One region of the Nisaea sp. genome, then DNA from elsewhere that is predicted to be linked to it. Evidence: predicted binding sites of a transcription regulator. Region 1 holds the regulator's gene; each other region holds the start of a gene.
The links. Region 1 encodes PhoB, which activates phosphate uptake and scavenging genes when phosphate is short. Its sites were predicted from a motif close to TNTCATAAAACTGTCA; they were not measured.
Positions count from the first base shown of each region.

Region 2: phnC (phosphonate ABC transporter ATP-binding protein) is a predicted target of PhoB. The motif match lies at 4,444-4,459, and genes of this name have one in related genera.
Region 3: VOI22_RS16670 (diacylglycerol kinase family protein) is a predicted target of PhoB. The motif match lies at 2,584-2,599, and genes of this name have one in related genera.
Region 4: phnF (phosphonate metabolism transcriptional regulator PhnF) is a predicted target of PhoB. The motif match lies at 4,332-4,347, and genes of this name have one in related genera.

Region 1 is NZ_JAXMNY010000004.1:443,714-451,119, forward strand. Features, by position in the region: gene VOI22_RS18475 (EI24 domain-containing protein) at 1-502, opposite strand, end outside; gene VOI22_RS18480 (adenosine kinase) at 737-1,729, shown strand; gene VOI22_RS18485 (AmpG family muropeptide MFS transporter) at 1,722-3,059, shown strand; gene phoB (phosphate regulon transcriptional regulator PhoB) at 3,066-3,764, opposite strand; gene phoU (phosphate signaling complex protein PhoU) at 3,800-4,516, opposite strand; gene pstB (phosphate ABC transporter ATP-binding protein PstB) at 4,540-5,331, opposite strand; gene pstA (phosphate ABC transporter permease PstA) at 5,360-6,673, opposite strand; gene pstC (phosphate ABC transporter permease subunit PstC) at 6,666-7,406, opposite strand, start outside.
Region 2 is NZ_JAXMNY010000007.1:75,127-82,532, forward strand. Features, by position in the region: tRNA gene VOI22_RS20885 (tRNA-Met) at 1-32, opposite strand, end outside; gene phnE (phosphonate ABC transporter, permease protein PhnE) at 145-1,485, opposite strand; gene phnE (phosphonate ABC transporter, permease protein PhnE) at 1,497-2,336, opposite strand; gene phnD (phosphonate ABC transporter substrate-binding protein) at 2,447-3,364, opposite strand; gene phnC (phosphonate ABC transporter ATP-binding protein) at 3,421-4,278, opposite strand; gene VOI22_RS20910 (PhnD/SsuA/transferrin family substrate-binding protein) at 4,481-5,401, opposite strand; gene VOI22_RS20915 (LysR family transcriptional regulator) at 5,527-6,432, opposite strand; gene VOI22_RS20920 (DoxX family protein) at 6,559-6,996, shown strand; gene VOI22_RS20925 (class III extradiol ring-cleavage dioxygenase) at 7,001-7,406, shown strand, end outside.
Region 3 is NZ_JAXMNY010000004.1:56,834-64,239, reverse strand. Features, by position in the region: gene VOI22_RS16685 (lysophospholipid acyltransferase family protein) at 1-478, opposite strand, end outside; gene VOI22_RS16680 (glycosyltransferase family 1 protein) at 581-1,627, opposite strand; gene VOI22_RS16675 (UDP-2,3-diacylglucosamine diphosphatase) at 1,641-2,411, opposite strand; gene VOI22_RS16670 (diacylglycerol kinase family protein) at 2,640-3,623, shown strand; gene VOI22_RS16665 (YHS domain-containing (seleno)protein) at 3,636-4,121, opposite strand; gene VOI22_RS16660 (TldD/PmbA family protein) at 4,226-5,572, opposite strand; gene VOI22_RS16655 (hypothetical protein) at 5,761-6,315, shown strand; gene VOI22_RS16650 (GSCFA domain-containing protein) at 6,494-7,406, shown strand, end outside.
Region 4 is NZ_JAXMNY010000001.1:929,756-937,161, reverse strand. Features, by position in the region: gene VOI22_RS04415 (sigma-70 family RNA polymerase sigma factor) at 1-110, shown strand, start outside; gene VOI22_RS04410 (hypothetical protein) at 110-550, shown strand; gene VOI22_RS04405 (periplasmic heavy metal sensor) at 547-1,005, shown strand; gene VOI22_RS04400 (thiamine pyrophosphate-binding protein) at 1,090-2,790, opposite strand; gene VOI22_RS04395 (hypothetical protein) at 2,768-3,559, opposite strand; gene phnF (phosphonate metabolism transcriptional regulator PhnF) at 3,595-4,314, opposite strand; gene phnG (phosphonate C-P lyase system protein PhnG) at 4,495-4,908, shown strand; gene phnH (phosphonate C-P lyase system protein PhnH) at 4,912-5,535, shown strand; gene VOI22_RS04375 (carbon-phosphorus lyase complex subunit PhnI) at 5,540-6,658, shown strand; gene VOI22_RS04370 (alpha-D-ribose 1-methylphosphonate 5-phosphate C-P-lyase PhnJ) at 6,675-7,406, shown strand, end outside.

The DNA of each region.
Region 1 (7,406 bases):
CCGGAGTCAGCCGCCTCATGGCAACCATTTCGAAGAATTCCCGCCCCAGAAGATAACCATTCGCGCCGTAGAAAACGATCAGGTTAAGACCGGGGACCAGCAGATAGATCGGCAGAAGCAGAACGTTAACAAGTATAGTAATACCGAGAAACTTCAGACTTTCCAGAACGGTTTCGATGAAAGGCTGCGGGCGCGCGGGGCCGAGTGCCGGATAATGCCGCGCTTCCACTGCCTTACAGACTGAATCCAGAAACAGCCCGGAGATTATGTTCGCGGCACCAGGGAAAAAGAGAACGCCCAGGATCACCACGATCAGGCTGGCGACCCAGGCCGCCGCGTCATCCAGCCAGCCGCCGAAGAACGAAAACCAGTCAAGGACGTACCAGACCGTCGCTCCGAGCAACAGGATTGCCGTGATCGATCCGACGACACTGATGATGATCGGATTGCGGAGCCGGGGATCCGTCAGCTGACCGATGGTGGCGGACAAGGCTGAAAACATAGTCGATCTCTTCTTCTTTCTGGCGTTGTCACCGGATCACTTGGGGCCGGAAGCGGTGCGGTCCAATGCATTTCGACCGAAAAAGCATAGGATCCCTGTCCGCGCAAGAGCCGTGGCGCCATTCGGTGATAGCAGACTTTCCTTGCTGTCCCTGCTCCAGTACCTTGTCGCCGCATTGAGCGGACATCCGGTCCGCCAACCTTTTTTCGCCCTGTTTTCGGGAGCCTGGTCCGCATGGCAGCCAAACCCATCGATGTCACCTGTATCGGCAACGCGATCGTCGACGTTTTCGCCCAAGCCACCGATGTATTTCTCTCCGAGAACGGCATCGAAAAGGGGGCGATGAACCTGATCGACGCCGAGCGCGCCGAGTTGCTTTACAGCAAGATGGGTCCCGGCATGGAAATGTCGGGTGGGTCTGCCGGCAACACGGCCGCAGGTCTTGCGTCCCTTGGCGGCAAGGCTGGTTATATCGGCAAGGTACAGGACGATACGCTCGGCAAGGTCTTCCGGCATGACATCACCGCTGTCGGCGTGCGCTTCGACACAGCGCCGACCCTGGACGGGCCGCCAACCGCCCGATCCCTCATCATGGTGACACCGGATGCCCAGCGCAGCATGAACACCTTCCTTGGCGCTTGCGTGCAGCTCGGCCCGGAGGATGTCGATCCGGACCTGATCGCGGACAGCCGCGTGGTGTATCTGGAAGGCTATCTGTTCGATCCGCCGGAAGCCAAGAAGGCCTTCGTGAAGGCGGCCCGGACCGCGCACGAGACCGGGGGCAAGGTTTCGCTCACCCTCTCCGATCCGTTCTGTGTCGACCGCCACCGTGATGCCTTTCTCGAGCTGGTCGATCACCATGTCGATATTCTGTTCGCTAACGAGGAAGAGCTGAAGTCTCTCTATCAGACGACGGATTTCGATGAAGCATTGCAGAAGGTCCGTCAAAACTGCGAGACGGCTGCGATCACGCGCGGGCCGAAAGGCTCTGTCGTTCTGCACAAATCGGAAGTCCATGTGATTGATGCCGAGCCGGTGGCCACAGTGGTGGACACGACCGGCGCGGGCGATCTTTTCGCCGCAGGTTTCCTGCATGCCTATTGCCAGGGTATGGAGCCGGCTGACTGGGGACGGGCAGGCGGTGTTGCCGCGGCCGAGATCATCTCGCACTACGGCGCCCGGCCGGAAGCCAATCTGAAAGACCTTCTGGCCGCGCGGCTTGGCTGAGACCTTGTCCGGCGCCTGGGATTGGCTGGTGGAGACGGCGGCGCTTTATCTGAAGCGCCGCGTGCTGGTGGTTCTGCTTCTCGGGTTTTCCAGCGGATTGCCGCTGCTTCTGTCCTTCTCCACGCTCAGCGCATGGATGCGTGAGTCCGGTGTGGATCTGACCACCATCGGCCTGTTCGCTCTGGTCGGGACGCCCTACACGCTGAAATTCATCTGGGCGCCGGTGATGGACAGTCTGAAGGTGCCGATCCTCGGCCACCTGTTCGGCCGCCGCCGTGGCTGGCTGATCTTCACTCAGCTCTGCCTGATGCTGTCGATCATTCTGCTTGGCGGCACTGACCCGCTGGCCAGTCCCGCACTGATGGCGACGATGGCAGTTGCGGTGACCTTTTTTTCCGCCAGCCAGGACATTGTTGTCGACGCCTATCGGATCGAGACGCTCCCTGAGGAAGAACAGGGGGCGGGAGCGGCCGCTTATACATTCGGATACCGGATCGGCGTCCTCGCCGCTGGTGCCGGCGCGCTGTTCCTGGCCGACGCTGTCGGGTGGTTCATCGCTTATCTGGCGATGGCCGGCCTCATGCTGGTTGGCTTGATCACTGTCCTCGCGAGCCCGGAGCCAAAGTCCGGCGCGGAAGACGAAGCAGCCGAGAGGCGCGAAGCAAAGTCAGCTCCCGATGCAATTCTCAATTGGACGAAGCGGGCCGTCGTGGCGCCCTTCTCGGAATTTCTGCTTCGGCGCGGCGCATTGCTGATCCTTGCCTTCATCCTGTTTTACAAGCTCGGGGATGCTTTCCTCGGCACGCTGACCAACCCGTTCTATATCGATCTCGGCTTCACAAAGACCGAGATCGCCCAGGTCACCAAGGTTTTCGGGCTGATCGCTCTGCTGGCGGGATTGTTCGCGGGGGGCGCGCTGGTGAAGCATATGGGGCTTCTGAAGGCGCTGCTGGTCTGCGGCGTGTTGCAGGCTTTGTCAAATCTGGTTTTCATCGGGCAGGCGGTGGCGGGGCACGATCTCTGGATTCTGACGGTGACGATCGGGGTTGAGAACTTTACCGGCGGCATGGGAACGGCCGCCTTCGTCGCCTATCTCTCCAGCCTGACGAACATCGCCTTTACGGCAACCCAGTTCGCCCTGCTCTCGTCCTTCATGGCTTTCGGGCGCACCATCCTCAGCTCCGGCGGCGGATGGGTGACGGACCATATCGGTTGGATCGGGTTCTTCCTCGCCTCGACGGCGATTGCCGTGCCCGGTTTGATCCTGCTGCTGGTGCTGATGCGGATGTTTCCGCCGGAACCCGTGTCCGGCGGAAAACAGGCGGGTTGAGCTTGGTCAGGCCGGTGTGGTTGACCGGTCGAGAGCGTATCCGGCAGAGCGGACCGTACGGATCAGGTCGGACTCGGCCTCGATATTGATGGCCTTGCGCAGACGGCGGATATGCACGTCGACGGTACGTGGCTCGACATAGATGTCGGGACCCCAGACCCGGTCCAGCAATTGCTCACGGGAAAACACCCGGCCCGGATGCTCCAGGAAATAGCGCAGCAGCCGGAATTCGGTCGGGCCGAGATGGATCTCCCGGTTGTTCCGGCGCACCTTGTGGGATGCCAGATCCATTTCGAGATCTTCAAACTCCAGGGTCTCGGCATCGCTCGCCGGCCGTGTCCGGCGCAGCACGGCGCGGATGCGGGCGATCAGCTCGCTCGGGCTGAAAGGCTTGGTGATATAATCGTCCGCGCCTGCGTTGAGGCCACGGATCCGGTCACCCTCATCGCCGCGCGCTGTCAGCATGATCACCGGTATGCCTTTGGTCTCGGGCGTCCGGCGCAGTCTGCGGCAGACCTCGACACCGGAGAGAAGCGGCAACATCCAGTCCAGCAGGATCAGATCGGGGGTTTTCTCCATGGCCAGCAGTATGGCTTCTTCACCATCGCCGGCTTCGAGGACTTCGAACCCTTCCCGCTCAAGGTTGTAGCGCAGCAGAGTGACGATAGGGGCTTCGTCCTCCACGATCAGGATTTTGGGACTCATCATGTTCATAGGACACTAACTCTCGATATGAACGCTCATTCGGGCATCGTCACGACATAGCTGGCGTCCTCGCCCTTGGGGCGATCGGCCTGCATTTTCGTGCCTTTGATCTGGAAATGCACGGTCTCGGCGATGTTGGTCGCGTGATCGCCCATGCGCTCCAGGTTCTTCGCGATGAACAGAAGATGGGTGGAAGCGGAGATATTCCGCGGATCTTCCATCATGTAGGTCAGCAGTTCTCGGAACAGGCTGGTGTAGAGCTCGTCGATATCCTCATCCCGGTGCCAGGCGGCAACAGCGAGATCAAGGTTGTCGTCCGCGTAGGCGTCCAGCACATCCTTGATCAGGGACTGGACCAGGCTGCCGATGCGCACAATGCCATTGGCAGGCGGGATCTCTGGCAGGCTACTGAGCACAATGGCGCGCTTGCCGATATTCGCGGCGTAATCGCCGATGCGCTCAAGGTCGCTGACGATCTTCAGGCTGGCCACGACCGTGCGAAGGTCTCCCCCGAGCGGCTGGCGCAGCGCGAGCAGCCGGAGGCTCATGGCCTCGACCTCTGTTTCCAGAAGGTCGATCGGAGCATCGGCTTCGCGCACCCGTTGGGCGAGCGCCTGATCCCGCCGATGCACGGCACGGACAGCTGCTTCGCACTGACTTTCGACAAGGCCGCCCATCTGGGCGATCTTGGCTTTGAGGGCTCCAAGTTCTTCGTCGAAAGAGCTGACTATGTGGTCGTTGTTCGAACCCATTGAGATACTTTCCGTGATCTTTCTTAGCCGAACCGGCCGGTAATATAGCCCTGCGTGCGGGAGTCGTTCGGGTTGGTGAAGATCTGCTCGGTATCGCCGACCTCGACCAGCTCGCCCAGATGGAAGAAGGCGGTGCGCTGGGAAACCCGTGCAGCCTGCTGCATGGAGTGGGTGACGATAACGATCGTGTAGTTCTCGCGCAGCTCGTCGATCAGCTCCTCGATCTTCGCCGTAGCGATCGGATCGAGGGCCGAGCAGGGCTCGTCCATCAGGATCACTTCCGGATTGACCGCGATGGCGCGGGCGATGCAGAGGCGCTGCTGCTGGCCGCCGGAAAGGCCGGTGCCTGGCTCCAGCAGGCGGTCTTTGACTTCCCCGAAGAGACCGGCCTTGGTCAGGCTCGTCTCGACGATCTCATCGATGTCGGCCTTGCTCTGGGCCGTGCCGTGAATGCGCGGGCCATAGGCGACATTGTCGTAGATCGACTTCGGGAACGGATTCGGCTTCTGGAACACCATGCCGACGCGGGCACGGAGCTGCACCGGATCGAGCGAGGAGTCGTAGATATTCTCATCGTCGAGGGTGATTTTGCCTTCCACGCGGCAGATGTCGATGACGTCGTTCATCCGGTTCAGGCAGCGCAGGAAAGTGGACTTGCCGCAGCCGGAGGGTCCGATCAGAGCCGTGACCTCGTTCGGTTGGATGTCTAGGTCGACATCCATCAGGGCCTGCTTCTCACCGTAGAAGACCTTGACCTTGTCGCCCTTCATCTTCGGCTTGGCGCTTGGTGTCGGGGAGGCATCGGACTTGGCCATATTCTTGTTTTTGCTCATGGAATTACCTCTACCAGCGCCGTTCGAACTTCTTGCGAAGCATGACGGCTACAATGTTCATGAAAATGAGGAACGCAAGCAGCACCATGATGGCGGCTGAGGTTCGCTCTACAAAGGCGCGCTCGGGGCTGTCCGCCCAGAGATAGATCTGCACCGGCAGCACGGTCGCCGGATCGGTGAAGCCGCCGGGGACGTCGACGATGAAGGCGATCATGCCGATCATCAGCAACGGTGCGGTCTCGCCGAGTGCCTGGGCCATGCCGATGATGGTGCCGGTCAGGATGCCGGGCATGGCCAGTGGCAGTACGTGATGGGTCACGACCTGCAGCGGCGAAGCACCGAGCCCGAGTGCTGCTTCCCGGATCGAGGGCGGCACCGCTTTCAGGGCGGAGCGGGAGGCGATGATAATGGTCGGCAATGTCATCAGTGCCAGCACCATGCCGCCGACCAGCGGGGCGGAGCGCGGGAAGCCGAAGAAGTTGAGGAACATCGCGAGGCCAAGCAGACCGAACACAATGGACGGCACCGCCGCGAGGTTGTTGATGTTGACCTCAATCAGGTCGGTCCATCTGTTCTTTGGCGCGAACTCTTCCAGATAGATCGCTGCCATCACTCCGATGGGAAACGACAAGAGCAGGGTGATCACCAGGGTCAGCAAGGAGCCTGTCACGGCGCCGAGAATACCTGCTTCCTCCGGCTCGCGGCTGTCCGCGTTCATAAAGAAATCGGTATTGAAGCGCGTTTCAATTCGATCGTTCGAGTCCAGCTTATCGTACCAGGTGAGCTCGGTGTCGGTGACCCGGCGGTTGCTTTCCTCAAGAGTGCGATCAACATAACCCTTGGTCAGCATGTCGATATCGTCGGATGCCTTGACCCAGAGATCGAAAGTCTGCCCGACCAGGGTGGGGTTCTCGATCACCATATCCCGCAAGACAAAACCGGCATTTGGCGAGACGAAGTTGTACAGCTTCCGTTTGTCTTTTCGGCCGGTGACCTCCGGGAAATTGTCGCGCAGGTTCTTCTTGATCAGTCCGCCATAGTCGGCGGTCTTGAGCTGGGCTATATCGCCCGTGCCGGCCGGATCGAGATATTCCGGATCGAACGAGATATTCAGCTTGATGTATGTCTGCAGGAAAGCCGTATAGCCCGTCCCGGAGATGCTTCCGACGAGAAATACCAGCATCAGACCGGCGGCAATAATGCTGCCCAGACCGTACATCCGGAAACGGCGTTCCGCCGCATAGCGCTTTTTCAGACGGTCCTCGGAAAGAGTCGGCCTGCGGATCTCGGTACCTGATTTCGAATTCATGATCGCGTCAGTCATATTTTTCCCGATATTTCCGGACCACCCGTAGGGCGACCACATTCAGACCGAGGGTGACAAAGAAAAGCACAAGACCGAGGGCGAAGGCCGCGAGCGTCTTGGCGGAGTCGAATTCCTGATCGCCGACCAGCAAGGTGACGATCTGCACCGTCACCGTGGTGACGGCTTCAAACGGGTTTGCCGTCAGGTTCGAGGCGAGGCCGGCGGCCATCACCACGATCATGGTCTCGCCGATGGCGCGGGAGACGGCCAGCAGAAAGGCCCCGACAATGCCCGGAAGGGCGGCCGGAATGATCACATGCCGGATGGTTTCGGACTTGGTTGCACCAAGCCCGTAAGAACCGTCGCGCAAGGATTGCGGCACCGAGTTGATGACGTCGTCCGAGAGCGATGAGACGAAAGGAATGATCATGATGCCCATGACCAGACCTGCCGCGAGCGCACTTTCCGATGAAACATCGAGCCCGACACCCTCGCCCCAGCCGCGGATCAGCGGCGCGACTGTCAGGGCGGCGAAGAAGCCGTAGACGACAGTCGGGATACCGGCCAGCACTTCCAGCATCGGCTTGGCGATAGCGCGGAATTTGGGATTGGCATATTCCGCCATGTAGATCGCGGAGAGCAGACCGATCGGACCTGCGACCAGCATCGCGATCAGAGTGATCAGCATGGTCCCGGCGAATAGTGGCACGGCGCCGAAGCTGCCGGAGGCCCCGACTTGCTCGGCGCGGAT
Region 2 (7,406 bases), on a different contig from region 1:
TCCGCTGCTCTAACCAGCTGAGCTACTCCGCCCCATAGGGCTCGCGAGGGCATGGCCGAAGCCGTCTTGTCCGCGCGGAAGCACGCATATAGGCGAGCCGGGCGGGGCTTGTCAACAGAGGGGTGCCCTGCCCGGTCGAATTCTTTATCGGCTCTCCCCGCCAGCAATCAGTTTGCGCCGCAGCCAGCTTGACGCACCGTCCATCATGAACACCATGACGATGATCAGGCTGATGATATAAAAGGTGTTTTCCCAGTCCCGCGAGGTCCGCATGGTCTCCACCAGCACAAGGCCGATACCGCCGGCGCCGAGCGCGCCGATCACCGTTGCCGAGCGGGTGTTGGATTCCACGTAATAGAGGAACTGCGAGGTGAAGACCGGCAGGATTTGCGGGATCACGCCGAAGCGGTAGCGCTGCCAGCGGTTCGCGCCCGTGGCGCCGACGCCTTCCACCTGCTTGCGGTCGATATTCTCCAGTGCCTCCGAGAACAGCTTGCCGAGCGAGCCGGTGTCGGTGAAGGCGATGGCGAGCGAGCCGGTCAGCGGGCCCAGACCGAAGGCCCGGATGAAGATCAGCGACCAGATCAGCATGTCGATGCCGCGCACGAAGTCGAACACCCGGCGCACCACGAAGCGGATCGTGCCGTTAGGGTTGAAGTTGGAGGCCGCGACAAAGGCCAATGGCAGGCCGCAGAAAGCTGCCGTGACGGTGCCGAGGACCGCCATCAGGATGGTCTCGAACAGGGCCACGGCGACATGGCCATGCTGCCACTCAGGATTGCCCCAGAAGCTCGACAGGATGTATTGCCAGTTCGCCTGGTCAGGGTTCAGCCGGTCACCGGAAGTGGACAGCGAGAGCAACTCGCTGAAGCTCCTGCCGTGCAACTCGGAGGTAAAGGGGAACCAGAAATTCTCCCAGCCGTATTGGAACTTGTGGATCTCCAGCTTGGCCCGTGTGAATTGCACTCTGCGAGAGAAGGTCGGGCGGGCATCGAGCTTCACGTCGCGGGCATTGAGCCAGTCCGGCACCGGCCCGTCCGGCAACGTGGTGACGATTTTCTTGCCCACAAGTTCCGCATGAATGGTCCCGTAATCCGGCACCTCGAAAGCGAGACTCTTGCCCTCGACCCGGACGACATAGCCCTCACCGAGATCGACGGTGAATTTATCGGCATCGCCCGTCACCCAGTCCGGCAGTGTTTTGAAAGTCGCGTGCCGCTCCCCCTCGATAGCGACTTCGAAGTCGCCCCGGCGGAAATTCTTGGTAACGTGAGTCTTGTAGGCGACCGCATCGGAGATCAGCAGCGCCCCCTTGGAGAGCTGGGCGCGGGCGAGCAGTGCCGTGATATCGAACGCGGTCCAGGCATAGAACAGGTAGAGCACGACGCCGGCCAGCAACAGCATCGGCACGGCGGATGCCTTTTTCACCGAGATACGCACCGGCTCGGCCATAACAGCGGCGCCCTGATCGGAAATGACAGCCATATCCGCCTCCCCTAGCTGAAATTGTCGGCGCCGACGAAATGCCGACGGAGATAGGATGACAGCTGGTCGATGGCGACAATCGACAGGAACAGCATGAGGAAGAGCGCAGCGGTCTCGGAACCGGCACCCCAGCCGATAGCGCGGGAAAGCTCGGTGCCGATACCACCGGCGCCGACAAAGCCGAGGATGGCGGAAGCGCGCACATTGATCTCGAAACGCAGCAGGAAATAGCTGCTGTAGTTCGGCAGCACCTGAGGGATCACCCCGAAGCGGACCCGCTGCAGCCAGTTGCCGCCGACGGCTTTCAGGCCCTCCAGCGGCTTCACATCGATATTCTCGTTCACCTCGGAGAACAGCTTTCCAAGAGCGCCGGAGGTGTGGAAAGCGACCGCGATTGCCGCCGGCACCGGGCTGGCGCCGAGCACGAAGATCAAGAACAGGGCGATGATCAGCTCCGGGAAGGCGCGCATGATGTCCATGATGCGGCGCACGACCGGAATGGCAGCCGGCGGAACTTCCAGGTTACGGCTGGACAGCAGGGACAGGACTGTCGCGAAGACGGCGCCGATGAGCGTTGCCACGGCTGCAATATTTAGAGTCTCGATCAAGGCCGGCAGGAATTTCGGGAACAGGGCCCAGAAGGCCCATCCCTGATCCCAGGCCTGAGAGACGATCTGCGCCGGGTAGTCGAGAAACTTGGACAGCCCCTGCAGGAAACCACCGGAATTGAGAGCCGATGCCTCGCTGTATCCGGAGAGCACGACGGCGAGCAGCAGCGCGAGGGAAAGCCCGGTATAGAGCCGTCGGCGCCCTTCGAGCGCGAGCACTTCCTGCCGCATCACTTCAACCATGGGGAATGTCCTGCATTGGAAAACTTGGAACTCCCGGACCCGAGGTCCGGAACATGGCCGGGACCGCACAGTGGCGATCCCGGCCCGTGTTCAGTCAGCAAGGCAGTGCCTTACTTCATCTTCCGCTTGCGCGCTTCGATGATGACTTCGTAGGTCTCGTGGGAAACCGGGGCCATGCCCTTGATTTCACCGGCCATGAAGCTGTAGGCGCATTCCGGATCGAGGGAAGCGAGACCGGCGATCAGGCCCGTCACCTTCACTTTAACGTCAGACGGCAGGTCCTTGCGGAGCACGACCGGACCTTCCGGAATGACCTTGGACTTCCAGATCTGAACGAGCTGGGTCATGTCGACGAGACCGGCATCGGCAGCTTTGCGCAGGGCGCCGCTGTTGTAGCCTTCTTCCCAGGCACCCAGGCCGTCGGCCCAGGTCACGCCGGCGTCGATGTCACCGTTGGCAACCGCGACGATGGTCTGCTCGTGACCGCCAGTGAAGACGACCTCACCGAAATACTTGCCGCTTTCCATCGGGAAACCGGCAGCCGGGATTTCGATGGACGGGATCAGATAGCCGGAAGTCGAGTTCGGATCGCCAAAACCGAACTTCTTGCCCTTCATGTCGTCGAGGGACTTGATGTTGCCGTCGACGCGGGCAAAGCCGATTGAGTGATAGCCCATGGAACCGTCGGCATTGATCTTCACCAGGACCGGCTCAACAGCTTCCGGGTCCGTGATGTATGTCTTGGCATAACCGGAAGCACCGAGCCAGGCCATGTCGAGGTTACGGCCGATCAGGCCTTCGATGACGCCGTTATAGTCGGCCGGCGCGAAGATCTTCGTCGGCACGCCGAGCAGCGCTTCGACCTTGCTCCGGACGCACTCGTTGGAGCGCATACGGTCGGACTGGTTCTCACCGCCGAGCACGCCGATGCGGAATTCGGAGATCTTGTCTTCAGCATGGACAGAAACGGCGCCAAACGCTGTCATGGCGACAGCTGCGGCCACCGCGAAATTGCGAACGAAATTCATCCCTAACTACTCCCTAGGTTGGAATTGCTGCCACGGAACATCGGCGGTAGCCGCATTCAGGCCGTAGCTGCATTCGCCTCAGCGACCGTGGCCCCATGGCCCGGTACTGAGGGATCGGATTTGGCCCGCGCGGAGGCGCCGGCCGAAATGCTTGTGGAGGTGACCGCCTCGTTCAGGGCCGCGTCGGCGCCGTAAATCTCGCGCGCCGCTTCCGGGGTCAGCTCGTCGGCCGTGCCGTCGAAAACCACTTTGCCCTGACTCATGCCGATGACCCGGTCGCAATAGCTGCGCGCGGTATCGAGCGTGTGCAGGTTGCACATCACGGTGATGCCGTCGCGATCGTGGATTTCCCGGAGCGAGCCCATGACCACCTCGGCGCTCAACGGGTCTAGGGAAGCGATCGGCTCATCGGCAAGAATGATCTTCGGCGCCTGCATCAGACCGCGGGCGATGGCCACGCGCTGCTGCTGTCCGCCAGACATGGTCTCCACCCGCTGCAAGGCCCGCTCGGCCAGGCCGAGACGGTCGAGTGCGGCCAGCGCATCGTCGATGTCCTGCTGGGAGAAGATCTTGAACATGGAGCGCAGCGTGCCCTGCTGGTTCAGCCGGCCGAGCATCACGTTGGTGACGACATCGAGGCGCGGAACCAGGTTGAACTGCTGGAAGATCATCGCGCAGTCTTTCTGCCAACGCCGCTTGGCGTTGCCTTTCAGGCTGAGCACGTCGGTGCCTTCAACGAGGATCTGCCCGGACGTGGCCGAGGTCAGTCGGTTGAACAGCCGCAGGAAGGTCGATTTCCCGGCGCCGGAGCGGCCGATGACGCCGATCATCTGCGGTTTGTCGACAGCGAAAGTCACGGAATCGACCGCGACCATGTTGCCGAAAGCCTTAGTAACGTTTTTGAATTCGATCATGCCCTACCTCTGAGTCTCGCGCCGTGCGGGGCTGCGAACAGCCCGTCGGGACCGGCCACAAGGGTGACCGGCAGTTCGGACGACACGGTTTGAACGGGTCACACCGCGCGAGATCCGACTGCAGCGTTGGTATCAATCGAGAGGGTCGTTCTCGTGACTCTTTTGCTTCAGTTTCATGAAGCCGTAGAGGGTGCCCAGCCGCTCAGTTGCTGGCGACGGACAAGGAAATGCGCTTGTGGTCGGCGACGATGAAAGTCTCGTAGTCGGCATGCGTGACCGGGAACACCCCCGTCACCGGCAGGCCAAAAGCCATTGCCAGACAATCGGGCGCCGTCTCGCCAAGGGCCGCGATCCGATTGGTCACGATCTTCTTGATGCTTTCGGGGAGCGCCTTGCGCAGAACCACCGGGCCATTCGGCATCAGCGGCGAGCGCCAGAATTCGATGAAATTCGTATGAGAGGAGGCCTGAAATCGCTGCAACGGGCCTGCACCCGATACGGAATCGGCCCCGGAGTCGGACCGCCAAGTCAGCGCGGCATCCACCGCGCCACTCTCCAGCGCTGTGAGCGTGGCGTGATAGCCACCACCGAACTGGACTGACTTCAGATCCCCCTCGGTATTCAGCCCGGCCCGTTCAAGAGCAACAGACGGGACGAAATAGCCCGGCATGGAGCGCCGGTCCGCGAATCCGATGTTTTTGCCTTTCAGCCTATCGAGCGTGTCGATTTCCGCACCCGGACGGGAAAGTGCGACAGCGCGGTATCCCATGGCCCCGCCACGGCCGAGCGTGGCCAGCACCGGCTGCACCGCCCCCGGGTGCGCCCGCCAGAGCGCGCTGTAGGACCGGGTTGAGAGAGCAGCCATATCCACCGCACCGACGATCAGGGCCTGCCGCAGCTCGTCACCGGATGGCAGGGCCAGGATTTGTACAGGTGCCGACAGACCGTCCGCGAGATCGTGCGCGAGGCACTTCTGCGCCGCAAAATCATCTGAAACAGCCTTGCCGCCAAGGACGCCGATCCGGAGCGTGTCTGCCCCGGCTACCGGAGCTGAAAACAGAACCCCTGCAATTGCGGCAATGCCGGTCGCCGCCATCACTGCACGCGCAAATGCCTGTCGCATCGTTCGCTCCATTGCCGTTCTGAAGCCGCCCGCATGCCCGCTCCGGGATACGGAATCCTCACTGCAAGTTGGAGCACTTTAGCCACGGAGCTTGACTGTTTGATGACGGTCCGGGAATCGCGGCGTCAGATCGCGTTCCAGTTTTCCGTAGCCGCGATTTCAGCCTCTATGAAGCCGATGAAGGACCGGACCTTCCGAGACAGGTGGCGATTGGCGAGATAGAGCAGCGATACCGGCAGGCTGCGATCCTCGAACGGCTCCAGCAGCGCCTCAAGACGCCCGCTGCGCAGATCCTCCGCGACGACGAAACTCGGCACGATTCCGATACCCTCGCCCGACAGCAGCAGCCTTCTGACGGCGGAGGCACTGTTCACCCGGACCCGTGGCCGGATCGTCACCGTCAGGCTTTCTCCGCCATCGCGAAACGACCACTGCCCGGGCGTCCGGCGGTTGGTATCGAAAACGCATCTGTGAGCCTGCAACTCGTTTGGATGCATGGGGCGGCCTGCCTCGTCCAGATAGGATGGCGCCGCGCAGGTGATCAGCCGGGTCTCTCCGAGCCGTTTTGCGATCAGGGTCGAATCCTGCAGCACACCGATGCGCACCGAAAGGTCGACGCCCTCGTCGATCAGGGACAGGTGCTGGTCGCTCAGCCGGAGGTCGATCGTCACGCCGGGATTGGCCGCCAGATATTTCTCGACCACTGCCATCAGATACATCTCGCCGAAAAGCACCGGCGCGGTGACGACAAGATTACCGCTCGGCGCGGCGCCCTCGTCCCTCATAACCGAGCGTAATTCGTCGAAATCCTCGATCAGCCGGATACACCGGGGCAGATAGGCCTGCCCGCTTTCCGTCAGAGTGACAACCCGCGTGGTCCGATGCAAAAGCAGAACGCCGAGCGCATCCTCCAGCGCCCGGATGTTCTTGCTGACATTCTGCGCGCTGGTTCCAAGGCGTCCGGCGGCCTTCGAGAAGGACGTCGTGGCGGCCACGGCCGAAAACATCCGCATTTGCTCTATTGAATCCATATTCGCAACATATCGTTTATATTCATTCAATCAACAGAGAGCTTATGGCGACAATAGATCGCAATTAACTATGTCGGACAGGCGGCGCGGTGTGCCGCCCTTTCCTCGAAACGAAAGGACGATCCGATGACCAACCAGAACACCGCGCCTTATGCCGCGCTTATCCTACGCGTATCCCTCGGCGTGCTCTTCCTCGCCCATGGCGCTCTCAAGATCTTTGTCTTCACCCCGGCCGGCACTGTCGGCTTTTTCGACAGCATCGGCCTGCCGGCCATCTTCGCCTACCTGACCATCCTCGCTGAAGTCGGAGGCGGTATCGCGCTGATCGCCGGTTTCGCCACCCGGCTGGTCTCCATCGCCACCCTGCCGATCCTGCTCGGTGCCGTCTTCATGGTGCATGGCGCAAACGGCTGGCTCTACACGAATCCGAACGGCGGCTGGGAATTCCCGGCATTCTGGGCGGCAACTCTCGTGGTTCAGGCTCTGCTCGGTGACGGTGCCTATGCAGTGCGGACGCCGAAAATCCTGACCCTGACGCCCGACAGTTTCGCCCGGCAGAGCTAGATCCATGGCAAGCCTGCCCAGCCTCTTTCTGCCGCACGGCGCCCCCGACCTGCTGCTCAGCACCCACGTCTCGAAAGACTTTCTCGGGACGCTGGGCCGCCGGGTCGGGCGCCCGGCGGCGATCCTCATCGTCTCGGCGCACTGGGAAGCGGCACAGCCTACTCTGACCACAGCCGAAGCCCCGGAAACCGTTCATGACTTCTTCGGCTTCCCGGACGCGCTCTATCGCATTCGGTACCCGGCACGAACCGCTTCGGATCTGATTGACTGGGTAGATGACCTACTGACCGGTCAGGGAATAGAGTTGGAGAAGGATGCCAGCCGCGGTTTCGATCACGGCACCTGGGCTCCGCTCTCACTCGTCTATCCGGATGCCGATATCCCCGTTGTCCAGCTCTCACTGGTACGGG
Region 3 (7,406 bases), 390 kb from region 1:
CGTTCCAGGTTACTGGGTAGATCGGCGCGCCACTCATCCGGGCAAGTGCGATGACGCCGCCGGAGGCCCGCATGCGCGGCCCGCGCGGGCCGTCAGGTGTGACACCGACACTGGTGCCGCTTTTCAATGCCCGCAGCATGCTGCGCAAGGCCTGGGCTCCACCCTTTCCCTTGCCGGCCGAGCCGACGATGTCCTCGATGCCGAGATGCTCGATGGTGCGGGCGATCAGGCGGCCGTCCGGGTGTTTCGACTGCAGCATGGCGAACGGCCGGTCGCTGTTCCAGATCTCCGTCATCAGCATGATGCGGTTATGCCAGAAGGCGCCGATCATCGGCTGCTCACTTCGGAAGACGGTGTCAGCGATTTCTGGATTGATGATCTGCCAACGGATGGTGCGCGCGAGGCCCCGAAGCAAGGTGGCCAACAGGCGGCTTGCGACCTCGCGGCCGGTATCCGTGCGCAACAGACGTTTCAGCATGCTTTCCGTTCGAACATCAGGACCGAATCGGTCACTTTTCGCGATTACGGGAATGCATACTAGGGCGCCGTTGCCGGGCCAAGTTCTTATTGGCGTAAAACGTCAGGCGGCTTTGACGGGTCGTGCCGTGAAACGGCCGAAAGCGGCATCGGAATCGAAGGGGGCCAGATTGTTGAAGAACTGCTCTGCGCAGGCTTGCCAGCTGTAGCCGAGCGCATAGGCCCGGCAGTCTTCAGCGGAAAGCTTCAACGCAGCCTTGGCCGCCGCACCAAGATCTTCTGACAGCACGCCAACCTTCTCCGACGCGATGACATCCAGCGGGCCGGGAACCGGGAAAGCTGCGACCGGCACGCCCGACGCGAGGGCTTCCAGCATGACGAGGCCGAATGTATCGGTCCGGCTCGGGAAGACGAAGACATCGGCTGCCGCGTAATGCCGGGCCAGATCCTCACCCTTCTTGGCACCAACGAAGATGGTGTCCGGATAGCGCTTTTTCAGCATGTTCATGTCAGGGCCGCCGCCGACAACCACCTTGCTGCCGGGCAGGTCCAGCTCAAGGAAAGCGGGAAGGTTCTTTTCCACCGCCACCCGACCGACGAACATGAAGACCGGTCGCGGCGCGTCGATCGAATCTTTTGATTGGGGTCGGAACAGCTCTGTGTCGACGCCCCGGCTCCAGTCCTTGATGTTGTCGAAGCCGCGCGCCTCAAGATCGGCGCGGATGGATTTCGTGGCCACCATGACACCGGCGGACTTGCCGTGAAAATGGCGCATGACCTTGTAGGTCCATGACACCGGCACGCCGAGGCGCGGCTCGACATATTCCGGGAACCGGGTGTGATAGGCCGTGGTGAAAGGCAGCTTGTTGCGCACGCAATAGCGCCGCGCCGTCATCCCCAGCGGCCCTTCGGTGGCGATATGGATGGCATCCGGCCGGGCCGCCTCGATCATCGCCGGGACCCGGAAGAAGGGCCAGCAGGCCAAGCGGATCTCCGGATAGGTCGGGCAGGGGATGGTGGTGAACTGGTCCGGCGTGATGGTGTCGACCTCGTGGCCCATGGCCTTGAGCTCGCCGATCACCGTGTTCAGGGTGCGGACAACGCCGTTCACCTGCGGGAACCAGGCGTCGGAAACGAGAAGGATTTTCATTGGGCTTACCGCCTCAGGCGAAGGTGAGTTGCCTCACCTCGGCCCAGTTGAGAATTTCCATACGGCCGTCGGCGTGCTCGACCAGCGCCGTGCAGCTTTCTACCCAGTCGCCGTCGTTGCAGTAGGTGATGTCGCCGATCTGCTTCATCTCGGCCTTGTGGATGTGGCCGCAGATAATGCCGTCGACGCCGCGCTTGGAAGCCTCGTCGGCCAGCGCATGCTCGAAATTGCCGATGAACTCGACTGCGCGCTTCGCCTTGTTCTTCAGGTAGGCGGAGAGCGACCAGTAAGGATAGCCGAGGAAGCGGCGGATCTGGTTGAAATGGGTGTTGAGCGTGAGGGCGAGGTTGTAGGCGCCGTCGCCGACCAGCGCGAGCCACTTGTTGTACTTCACCACGACGTCGTACTGGTCGCCATGCAGGATCAGGAAGCGGCGACCATCCTTGGTGACATGGACATGCTCGTCCCGGACCTCGATCTGGCCGAAATTTTCGCCAAGGAACCCGCGGAACATCTCGTCGTGATTGCCCGGCAGGAACATGACCTTCGTGCCCTTGCGCGCCTTGCGCAGCAGCTTTTGCAGCACGTCGTTATGGCTCTGCTTCCAGGACCAGGAGCGCTTCATGCGCCAGATATCGATGATATCGCCAACCAGATAGAGGTAGTCGGATTCCGTATGCTTCAGAAAATCGAGCAGATACTCGGCCTGACATCCCTTGGTCCCGAGATGAATGTCGGAAATCCAGATTGCCCGGTAGCGGTCGGTACCCTTCTGGCTGTTCATTTGCCGTCATCCCGTTTTTGAAAACTTGCCGGATCTTGAATGAAAACCGCTTTTGTCCAATGTCTGTTGCGCGTTCTATTATGAATCACACCATATTTTGTAAAATGAACTTTGTATGACTTCATGAATCTGTAACAAAAAATCTATTTATATTTGTGGAGTGCATAGGCTGTTTAATAAAACTGTCATCCGCTAGGCTGAGCAACAATCCGCGTGCGGGAGTTTCACTTGGATCAGGTCACTGGCGATTCGACCCGGGTGAAGGGAAGCGACCCTCTCGAATTCGATGCCGGAGATGGCCGGAACCATGCGCTGGTTATCTACAACCCAAAGGCAGGACAGCGTCGTTATGCGCTTTTCTCATCGCTCATCGAGCGGCTGAAATCCCATGGCGTCATGGTCACGGTTAAGGAGACCGGGGCGCGGGGGGATGCCGAAGCCTTTGCCCGTCAGGCCAGGCAGCACAGTCTGATGAAGGCACAAAATGCGCCGGACGCTGTGGTGGCCGCTGGCGGGGATGGAACCATCAACGAGGTGGTGAATGGCATGAGCGGTGGGGAGTTACCTCTTGCCATCCTGCCGCTCGGCACGGCGAACGTGCTGGCCGCCGAGATCGGCCTGAAGGTTAAGGCCGAGGAAATTGCCGACACGATCTGGCGTGGTCCAGTCATGGAGGCGCATATAGGCGATGTGAACGGCCACCGTTTCACGTTGATGGCCGGGGTCGGTCTCGATGCGGATGTGGTGGCAAACGTGAATACGCGTGTTAAGGCCCGGCTGGGCAAGGGCGCCTATGTGTTGACGACGCTGTCGGAGCTGGCTTCCTACAAGCCGCACCATTACCGGGTGGCGATCAAAGGCCACACTTACAAGGCAGCTTCGGTCGTGGTCGCCAAGGCGCATTTTTACGGTGGGACATTCATCTGCGCGCCTGACGCCAGGCTCGACGCGGACATCCTGCATGTCTGTCTGTTCGAGCGCGTCGGGCGCTGGAACGCCGTGCGCTATGCGGCGAACATGATGATGGGCCGTCTGCCGACGACGGCCGGCTACCGGATTATCCAGACACGGTCCGTTTCGATCTGGGCGGAGGAGGGGGCCTATAGCGGCGACCCTGTGCAGGCAGACGGGGATATCGTGACCAATCTCCCCGCCAGTATTTCCCTGCCATCGCAACCGCTCAGGCTGGTGGTGCCCAGAGGAGGTTGTTAGGCGAGTCGGAGGTTAGCCACCGCTAAGCTCTGACCAGTTCTCTTCCGCCTGACGGATATAGCCGTCGGGGTTCCGGTGCCAGAGCTCCTGCACCCGTTCGTTGCGGCTGAGATAAAGGCGGCCGTCGATGATGTCGAAGACCGTCGGGTCCGCGCCATACAGCTTGCCCTTGGCGAGGGCAAAGGTGCTGTGGCCGCCGAATTGAGGCATATAGCGATTGGGATCCTGCAGGAACTGGTGGCGATTGTCGGCGTTTTTGAAAAGGAACCGTATACCGTCGAATTCAACGGCATACGTTTCGTCCCCATGGACGGCGGCATAGTCTGTGAAATAGGCAACCGGATCGTATCCGCCGATGGCGAGGCCCCGGTGTGCGCTGATTGTCGGGTCGATCAAATTCATTTCGGACGCGTCTGTCGGGTCGCGGGACACGGCAGCAGCCAGTCCAACAGCGACAAGCACAAGGAACAGGCGCGGCAAGCTACGTTTGCAGCTCATCTTCGGACTCCATAGGAAATTTCTCGATTGGGCCTGATCTGGGGTGGCCCAATCGTAATTGCCAGAGTTTTCGAGTCACAAATTAGTGAAAGAAACCGAAAGGCCTATGCGTTCGATCCGGCAAGGGTCAGGCCATCGACGCGAATGGTCGGCGCGTCGGTGCCGTATTTGAATGTAAGATCGTTTGCTGGCGTCATGTTCCGGAAGATTTCCGTGAGGTGCCCTGCAACGGTGATTTCGGATACCGGATAGGCCAGCTCGCCGTTCTCGATCCAGAAGCCGCCTGCGCCCCGGCTGTAATCTCCGGTCACGGTGCTGACGCTGGAGCCCATCATGTCGGTGATGTAGAGGCCGGTGCCAACCGACTTGATCAGGTCCTCGGGGCTCATCTCGCCGGGTTCCAGATAAAGGTTCGTAGCGGACGGGCTCGGCGGCCCACCGACGCCGCGCGAGGCGTGCCCATTGCTCTCGAGACCGAGCTGCCGCGCCGTCGACAGGTCGAGGATCCAAGAGGCGAGACGGCCATCTTCGACGATCATCTGCTTTTCGGTCGGCAGACCCTCGGCGTCGAACGGGCGGGAGCGGAAGCCCCTGTCGCGCAACGGGTCATCGACGATGCGGATGCTATCGGCGAAGATCTGCTCGCCCATCTTGTCTTTCAGGAAACTAGTACCCCGCGCGATCGACACGCCGTTGATGGCGGAGGAGAGGTGTCCGAGCAGCGAGCGGCTGACCCGCGGGTCGAAGATCACCGGAACACGCTGCGACGACGGGCGCTGCGGGTTCAGACGGCGGATCGTCCGTTCGCCTGCCCGGCGACCGATCTCGGCGGCATCCTCGAGATCCGCGAAAAAGACCTTGGCGGTATAATCGTAATCCCGCTCCATCCCCTGACCTTCGCCTGCGAGCATGACGGCGGAGACAGAGAAGCTGGAGCGCTGGTATTGACCGGAAAATCCGTTGCTTGCCGCAAAGGCAACTTCGGTGGTGCTCCAGCCGGCGTCCCCGCCTTCCGAATTGGTGATACCCTTGACCGCGAGACCGGCTTCTTCGGCGGCGGCCGCCAGATTTGTAAGGCCTTCGGCAGATGGCTCATACGGATCGAACATTTCGATCTCGGGGTTGGTGCCGGCGATCTGGCTGGCGTCGGCAATCCCGGCAAAAGGATCTTCCGGCGCAACCTTGGCCATGGCCACCGCCCGCTCGACAAGTTCGTTGAGAGCGTCGGGCCTTGTATCGGAGCCGGAGACCGAAGCCTGCTGTTTCCCGACCAGAACGCGCAGACCTATATCGTTGCCTTCGGCGCGTTCGACCGCTTCCGGTTTGCCCAAACGCTGGGAGACGGAAAGCGAGCGCCCGGTAAGATAAATGGCGTCCGCCGTCTCGGCGCCGGCCTTCAGCGCCTTTCCGATCAGGCTGTCGAGCAGTTCAAGTCCGGCGGTATCTGGCATGTGTTTCCCGTCTCTGTCTGAGCTCTGGTCTGTCTGAGAACTGGCTCATGACATAGGGCGGATCGCCCACGCGTGCAACCGGCGGATCGGTCGTGAAATGAGGTCGAATGTGGCGAACTCGACCCTCTTTCCGCCAAAAGCCCGTGCGCAGGATGGGGGTAACTCGACATCCTTGAAAGGAGAAACCGATGCGACGATCCATGGCCGCTCTTGCGTTGATTGCCTTCCTGACGCCCCTGACCGCCGAAACCGCGCGGGCGGAGGTGTTCCAATTCTATGACGGAGTGGCCGCAGTCCGCGGGCAGGCCGACGAGGGCGAGGGATTCGCGCAGAACCTCGCGAGAGAATATCGGCGCCTCGCGCTTTACGAGGCCGACGCCATGGCGGACTGGATCGATGCCGAGCGCTTTGCCGACAAGACGCTGGCTTCCGTCCGGGGTGAGACGGTTTCGCCAGAACGTCTGGAGGACTGGAAGCTCGCCGAACCTTTATTACCGGCCCTCCGATCCGCGCGGGAGCGATTGCTCAGGGCGTTTGACCGCGATTCCAGAATCCTGGCACCGCACGCCACGGCTCGCGCGCAGGCCCAGTTCGATTGCTGGGTCGAGCAGGCCGAGGAAGGCCATCAACGCACCCATATCGCGGCCTGCCGGGAAGGCTTCCTCGACGCGATGCTTGAAATCGACGCCGTGGTTGCGGCACGGGATCTCGATCGAATCAAGCGAGACTATCCGGCGAAATAGGTTACTGTAGAAATTCAGTGCGTAGCTTAAGTTTACAACGTCAATTGGAAGAGTAAAATAGTCTGTGTGTCGAGGAAAAATGATAGATTCAAGGGTTTATTTTGGGAATGAGGTTTTTAGTTCTATTTTCAATCTCATGTTGAGATTATAATGGAATGGAGTTTCGGGGGAGATTAAATTGAAAAATCAAGAGTATTCATATAAAGATATTTTGGACCTAAAGCACATAATAACAGTCTTTGGAGACGAAAGATCTATTGATTTATTTGATTTTATGGCGAAAAAAATTTTTGATAATGAACGAATAGATTTTATTAGTAAAATTTCTGAATTTGAGAATGATTTTTCTGAAAAGAATGAAGAAGAGTTATTCGATATGTGTAAAAATAATAATGACATGGGGTCAGTATTTTTCCTGGTAAATGTCCATAGAAAACATAAGAGATTTCGCCGAGCGTATATATTGTTGGAGAAATTTGAAAAATTTTTGAAAACAGTCAAATTCGACAGAAAAGTTTATGACGAAGAGAATCCTTTTTTCGTGAGAATAAATGAATACAAAAATCAAATTGATACAATTTTTAATCATGACATCTCTTCAAAATATCAAAACGGATTAAGGAATAATATTGATACCATTCATTCTGAAGGAAATTTAGATATTGACTCGATGTCTAGAATTAAATTCTTTGCAAAAGAAATGGATATTTTTCCAAGAAAAATAGATTCAAGCATTATATTTAGAGAGTTTATTAGGAGACATTTTATAGATCCGGGTAAATTCAAACTTCGTTTGGAAATTGGTGGTAATATAATTACTTTTGGGTCTTGCTTTGCCCAGAATATAAGAAAAGCTCTCATAGAGAAAGAGGTGACGGCAGAGAACATTGAGATTCCAGAAGGTATGAACACTAGTTTTGCGGTATCTGAATATATTAATTTTCTTTTGAAGAATGATCATGAAAAAAATAATGAGTTAGATACTGGATTTCTAGGTGGTGGAATTCAGGTAATCGATACAGAAAAGGCATCAAAGGCTTATAATTTCCTAAAGACGGCAGAATGCGTCATAATTACCTACGGGTTAAGTG
Region 4 (7,406 bases), on a different contig from region 1:
GTATAGACGCTCTGGAATCATTGCTCCGGCGAGCACGGAAGAAACTGAAAGAGATCATGCAGGACCAACAGTCCGGCACATTAGAAAAAGCGGCTGTCGGAGAAAACTGATGACAAGCATGAACGAAGCGAGATTCAGGGAACTGGCGGATGCTTTCGGAAGCGACCCGTCGAAATGGCCCGAGCAGGAACGCCAAATGGCACTCCAACTCCTGGAGGCTCATCCGGCGCTCCGTGACGTACTCAACGAAGCTGCGGCTCTGGACTTCGAACTCGACGCCATGATGGCTGCTCCAGAAAGGGCCATCGCCCCAGCGTCGGCTGAAGTCCGCGCGCCAGCAAGCCTGAAGCTGAAAGGGTTGATGAATACGTTATGGCCGTTCGGTGGCTTGTGGCAGCCCGCAGCGGGGCTCGTCGCTGCTAGTGCAGCCGGTTTCATCATCGGCGTCACCTTCACCGACCTGCCGACGGAGACCAGCACGACGGTGAATGATCAAGTGACGATAGTTGAACGTGCGCTGGGCGCGGACGTTGAGGAGAATTTCCTATGACCTGGACCCGGACACGCACACTCGCACTGGTTCTATTCGTATCAATCGCCCTGAACCTGTTTTTCGCAGGCATCATGGTCGGCCGCTTCGACCGTTGGCATGGCGGTCCAAAGGGGCCGAGCCACGGCCACTCAATGACCCGGATGATCGAGAAAAGCCTCGGTGACAGCCTGACGCCGGAACTTCGTGAGAGGCTGACGGCGCACTCCAAAGCCATGCGCGAGACCCGCCGAACCTCCCGCGAGAAGCGGGACGCCATTCGGGACACGCTTTTGCAGGAACCGTTCGACAGGACTGCCTATCTTAAGGCTCTGGAATCGATGAACGAGGTCTTCGACCGAATGCGGACGGAAACGCACTCTTTCATGATCGATATCGTCGAACAATTGACACCGGAACAGCGGCGCAAGCTGGTGAAATCCCTCGGCAGGCACCGCAAGAATGATGACGACTAAGCCTTGTCGTCCTGAGACGGCCTAGGGACTCAGCCCAAAAGCCGTCTCTGAAGAAAACACGTTGATATACTGAAAGGCGTGAACTCAGCCGGCCTTTGCGAGGGCGGCTTTCCTGATTGCCGAAAGCGTGGTTTTCGGCGTGATCGCCTCAGGATCGATCTTCACCTCGATCACGGTCGATTTATCGGATGCCAAAGCCCGTTCGAATGCCGGCTGGAATTCCGAGGTTTCGAGAACCGTCTCACCATTTGCACCATAGGCTTTTGCCAGTGCCGCAAAATCCGGGTTCTGGAGTTCGGTATGCTTCACTCGGCCCGGGAACTCACGCTCCTGGTGCATACGGATCGTGCCGTACATGTTGTTGTTGATGACGATGGCAATGATCTTCGCGCCATGTTGCATGGCGGTAGCCAGCTCCTGGCCGTGCATCATGAAACAGCCGTCGCCGTTCATTGAAACCACCACACGGTCTGGATGCACCAGCGCCGCCGCCACTGCAGCAGGCAGGCCATAGCCCATCGATCCGCTAGTAGGGGCAAGCTGCGTCCGGTAGCCGCGATACTGGTAATAGCGATGCATCCAGTTGGCATAGTTACCGGCACCGTTGGTGATGATCGCATCGTCCGGCAGCGTGGCGTTCAACCAGGCTGCAATCTCCCCCATCTGCACATCGCCCGGAACCGGCAGCGGCTCTAGCGTTGCAAGATAATCTGCATGGCCCTGAGCGATACTCTTCGACCGGCTGCTGCCGTCAACAGGCGCCATCGCCTCCAGAGCCTCCGCAAAAGCTCTCGGCCCGGAATTGATCATCATGTCGGCCTGATATACCCGGCCAAGCTCTTCCGCGCTGCCATGGATATGCACGAGCCCCTGCTTCGGGCGCGGAATGTCGAACATGGTGTAGCCGCCGGTGGTCATCTCGCCCAGCCGGGTGCCGAGCGCGATCACCATATCGCTTTCCTGAATGCGGGCCGCAAGGGACGGATCGATGCCGATGCCGACATGGCCTACGTAATTCGGATGCCGGTTGTCGAAGTAATCCTGACAACGGAAGGACGCACCGACAGGAACACTGTTGGCAACCGCGAATGTCTCGATCCGCTCGCACGCCTGACGATCCCAGCCGCCGCCGCCGACAATCATGATCGGTCGCTCTGCCTTATCCAGCATGGCCCTGAAATCGGCCATCTGCTGCTGGCCCGGATGCGGCTCGACCGGCACATAGGGTGCGATGCCTGCCACATCGGCATAATCCATCAGCATGTCTTCGGGCAAAGCGAGAACCACCGGACCCGGACGGCCAGAGACTGCCGTGTGGAATGCCCGGCTGATATATTCCGGAATGCGCGCCGCATCGTCGATCTGCGCCACCCATTTCGCCATCTGACCGAACATCCGGCGGTAGTCGATTTCCTGGAAAGCTTCTCGCTCCACCATCCAGCGCGCCACCTGGCCGACCAGGAGCACCATCGGTGTGGAATCCTGAAAAGCGACATGGACGCCGGCGCTGGCATTGGTCGCGCCGGGACCACGGGTGACCATGCAGACGCCGGGACGCCCAGTCAGCTTGCCATAGGCGTCCGCCATCATCGCCGCGCCGCCTTCCTGGCGGCACATCACCGTGCGGATACCGTTGCGCTCCTGCAGGCCGTCGATAACCGCCAGATAGCTTTCACCGGGCACGCCGAAGACGAGATCAACTCCCTCCTCAACAAGCGCATCGACAAGAATATGGCCACCGAGACGGCCATGGCCGGCACTGTTATTTGAGGGAGAGGAGCTCATCTACATAACTCTTATATCGTTGGGATTTCGGTTTACGGCGATCAGCTTCGTTCAGATAGCGGATCGAACTTTTGCCTTTGACTTCTTTCGGCAGCAGCAGCACCCGAATGAAGCGGGTGCATTCCTGCGTACAGGCTTCCGCCCAGACGGTTTGAGCGCCAGGCTCAAACCAGGCATCGCCCGGAAGGTAGTCCTTGGAAAGCTTGTCCGTCGAAAGGGTGAGTTTGCCATTTCGGATGCAGCGGATGCCCGGACCCAGATGGCTATGCGGCACAGCTGTGCCCCCCGTCGGGAAAAGCACGCTGTCGCAGCGGATCAGCCAGTCTTCAAGATTCTCCACGGTGGGAACCTCGTTCGACTCGACGATCTCGCTATGGATACCCTCGCCTAGATCCACTTGCGGTTCAGCTGAAGTCTCGTCCAACTCCCAACGCCACAATTCGCCACCTTCGGTCCCTGCCCGCACGGCCATGCCGGAGCGCATGAACCGGGCTTCGTCGGGCTGCAGCACCGAGCCTCCTTCGAAGCTCAGATCACCGGCATTGCAATAAACAATCCGGCACCCGTCAGGCAGATGTTTTGAGACCGCATGAGGAGAAAACACGTCTTTTATCAGACGCAGAACGTAGGTGGATGTCACCATCAATCCTATCGGCGGGATTGCTTCCCGCCTCCCTTTTGTCGTCCCGCTTTGCGCAGGTTGAATTGCTGATACTACCTCGCGCGATGCGCTGCCACTGGTCAAGGATCGCTTTGCGATAAGTTTCATTCGAATCTGCGACGAACACCAGTTATCGGGTTCGATCAGCTCTCGAACACCAGTTGAAAGCGGTCGGCGGCATAACGGGCAAAACCGTACTCAATGGGAACACCGGCCGGGTCTACATTGATTGACTCGATGACCAGTACCGGCCGGTTTCGCGGTTGTTGAAGATGCTCTGCGTCCTCCACGTCCGGCATCCGTGCCGTCACACGTGTTTCCCTACGGGTGTATTCGCCATAACCAAGATGCGTCAGGACCTTGGTGATCGAGTTCAATTCCTTATGCAATTCCGCGAATCCTGGAACCCTGGCCGCCGGGAAATAGTGACTGCCAACGGAAATCGGCCGGCCGTCCACTTCGCCGATCCGGTCGAGCCGGACAAGGCGGGCTCCACGGGAGAGGCCAAGCTGCTTCAGGATCGCCGGATCGCCAACCTCTTCCGTCAGCAGCAGCGTGCGGCCACCTGGGGTTCGCTTCTGCCGCAGCACGTTGTCCGAGAAGCGCGTTTTCCTGGCGACAAGATAGTCCAGAACATGTTCCTGAACGAAACTTCCCCGGCCCTGCTCCACCCGGATAACGCCCTCTTCGGCAAGCTCCGAGACGGCTCGCCGGAGCGTATGCCGGTTCACGCCATATTGTTGCGATAACTCTGCTTCCGTCGGCATCTTGCTGCCTGGCGGATACGTGCCAGAGCGGATTGCATCGGATATGTCGTTGGCAATCTGGCGCCAAAGGGACTGGCCGCTTTTCCGTTCGATCAAGGCACCCTCACTCGATGAGTCATGAAAATGTCACTGCGCTCCAGTTGCGCAGGTGCGTGGACGCCCCTATAACACTGATAGATATAGACATCTAGACAAATATAAAATTTGTCGAGAGAAAAGGACAGACCGATGGGGACACAGTCACCACAGCATCAGTCACCGGCCCGGAAGCGATGGATGTCAATCCTCGCCAAAGCCTCCTTCGAGGACCTCCGCAGCCTCTGGCAGAACCTGCCCGACAAACCCTCCTGGACCCGGATCCGCCCGGCCGAAATCGGGATGGTCATGGTGCGCGGGCGCATGGGCGGTACTGGGAACCGCTTCAACCTCGGTGAAATGACGGTAACCCGTTGCTCTGTCGGGCTTGAAGGCGGTGTTCTCGGACACGGATATGTCTCTGGGAGGAATAAGGATCATGCGGAAATCGCCGCCGTGATCGATGCCCTTATGCAACGCGAAGAGCGCGCGGAAACTGTCGAGCATTCCATCATCAAGCCACTGGAACTCCGTCACCAACAGAGCCGCGAGACCGCGAGCCGGAAAGCCGCAGCGACGAAAGTCGAATTCTTTACCGTGGCGCGGGAGAACTGATCGATGTCCTTGGAATCCACCATGCAATCCGGACAAACGCTGAAACCGGGCTTCTCGGATCCGGTCAGCCAATCGCAATTGGTTTTCCGCCACCTGCTCGACGCCATGGCCCGTCCGGGCACCATCGAGACAATTGATCTCGACATTGAAGGACCGGAGACACTGGATCTGGCCGCGACCACCATCGCACTGGCCCTGGTTGATTTCGAGACGCCGCTCTATCTCGATCCCGCATTGGCAAATCCGGCGGCTGAAACCTATCTGAAATTCCATTGCGGAACCCGGATCGTCCCGGAAGCGAAAGACGCCGCCTTCGCCATTCTGGATGGCGCGCTCGGAGATCTTGACGCCTTCAATACAGGCACTGACGAGTATCCGGAATTGGGCGCCACCCTGATCATCCAGGTGGAAACGATCCTGAAAGGCGGCACCCTGACCCTGACAGGTCCCGGCATCAAGGACAGCGCGCAACTCGGCCTGCCGGACGTCCCTGCGGCGTTCTGGGAGAGCAGAGCGACGCTGCAACGCTATTTCCCGCGCGGCATCGATCTCGTCTTTGTGGCTGGCGCCAGAATGGTCGCGCTGCCACGCACCACGCACGTCACCCTGCAGAGCGGAAAGGAATAGGCCCATGTATGTAGCTGTCAAAGGCGGCGACAAGGCCATCGAGAACTCGCTGCACTATCTTGCCGATATCCGGCGGGGCGACCGCCAGATCCCGGAACTGTCCCTCCAGCAAATCCGCGAACAGCTCCCGCTCGCCGTCGACCGAGTGATGACCGAGGGCTCGCTGTACGATCCCGATCTTGCCGCACTGGCCATCAAACAGGCCAATGGCGATATTCAGGAAGCGGTGTTCCTGCTCCGGGCCTACCGCACCACCCTGCCCCGGTTCGGCGCATCGCAGGCAATCGATACCGGCACCATGCAGATCCGCCGGCGCATCTCCGCCACCTACAAGGACCTGCCGGGCGGCCAGATCCTCGGTCCGAGCTTCGATTACACACATCGTCTGCTCGACTTCACTCTGGCCGCTAACGGCGAAACGCCCGAGGCACCTAAATCGGAAGAACCGGTTGCCGACGGCATGCCCCGCGTCGCAGATATTCTCGATCATGAAGGCCTGATCGAGCTCGATCTGCCGGATGACGAGGACGGCCCAGTTCCCGACCTGACAAGGGAGTCCACTTCCTTCCCGGCGGACCGCGCGACCCGGCTGCAAAACCTCGCCCGTGGCGATGAAGGCTTCCTTCTGGCGCTCGGCTATTCCACCCAGCGCGGCTTCGGCAACAACCACCCCTTTGCCGGAGAGATCCGGATGGGCGAACTCGCAGTCAGCTTCGAGCCGGAAGAACTCGGCTTCGAGATCGAGATCGGCGAGATCACCGTCACCGAATGCCAAATGGTCAACCAGTTCAAGGGCTCGGCGAAAGTGCCCCCGCAATTCACCCGCGGCTATGGCCTGACCTTCGGCCATTGCGAACGCAAGGCGATGTCCATGGCACTGGTCGACCGGGCTCTCAGGGCGAAGGAGTTCGGTGAAGAGATCACCGCCCCCGCCCAGGACGAGGAGTTCGTCCTCTATCACTCCGACAATGTCGAGGCTTCCGGCTTCGTACAGCACCTGAAACTGCCGCACTACGTCGACTTCCAGGGCGAGCTCGTGACCGTGCGCGAATTGCGCAAGGAAATCGCGGCCCGCGAGGCGGCGGAACGCACTGATGACGACGAACTGGCCGCGGCCGAGTAGGACGAGATCCATGAGCATGACGCAAGAAGCGCAGCCCTGGCAGGCGCCGGAGCATGACAAACCGGTCGAACAGGTTGAAGGCTATAATTTCGCCTATCTGGACGAGCAGACGAAACGGATGATCCGCCGGGCGATCCTGAAGGGCGTCGCCATTCCGGGCTATCAGGTGCCGTTCGGCAGCCGGGAAATGCCCTTGCCTTATGGCTGGGGCACCGGCGGCATGCAGGTGACCGCTGCCGTGATCGGAACGAACGACACGCTTAAAGTCATCGACCAGGGCGCGGACGACACCACGAACGCCGTCAACATCCGCCGCTTTTTCGCCAAGACGGCCGGCGTGGCGACGACCGAGAAGACGGCGGATGCCAGCCTGATCCAGACCCGGCACCGGATTCCGGAAAAGCCCCTGACCGACGATCAGATCCTGATCTATCAAGTGCCGATCCCGGAGCCGCTCCGCTGGGTCGAGCCGCGCGAGACCGAGACCCGGAAGATGCATGCGCTTGAGGAATATGGCGTCATGCATGTCAGCCTCTACGAGAGCATCGCCCGCTTCGGCCGTATCACCACGGCCTACAATTACCCGGTGCAGGTGAACGGCCGCTATATCATGGCGCCGAGCCCGATCCCGAAATTCGACAATCCGAAGATGCACCAGATGGCCGCGCTCCAGCTCTTTGGCGCCGGACGCGAAAAACGCATCTATGCCGTCCCTCCCTATACGGACGTGAAGAGCCTCGATTTCGAG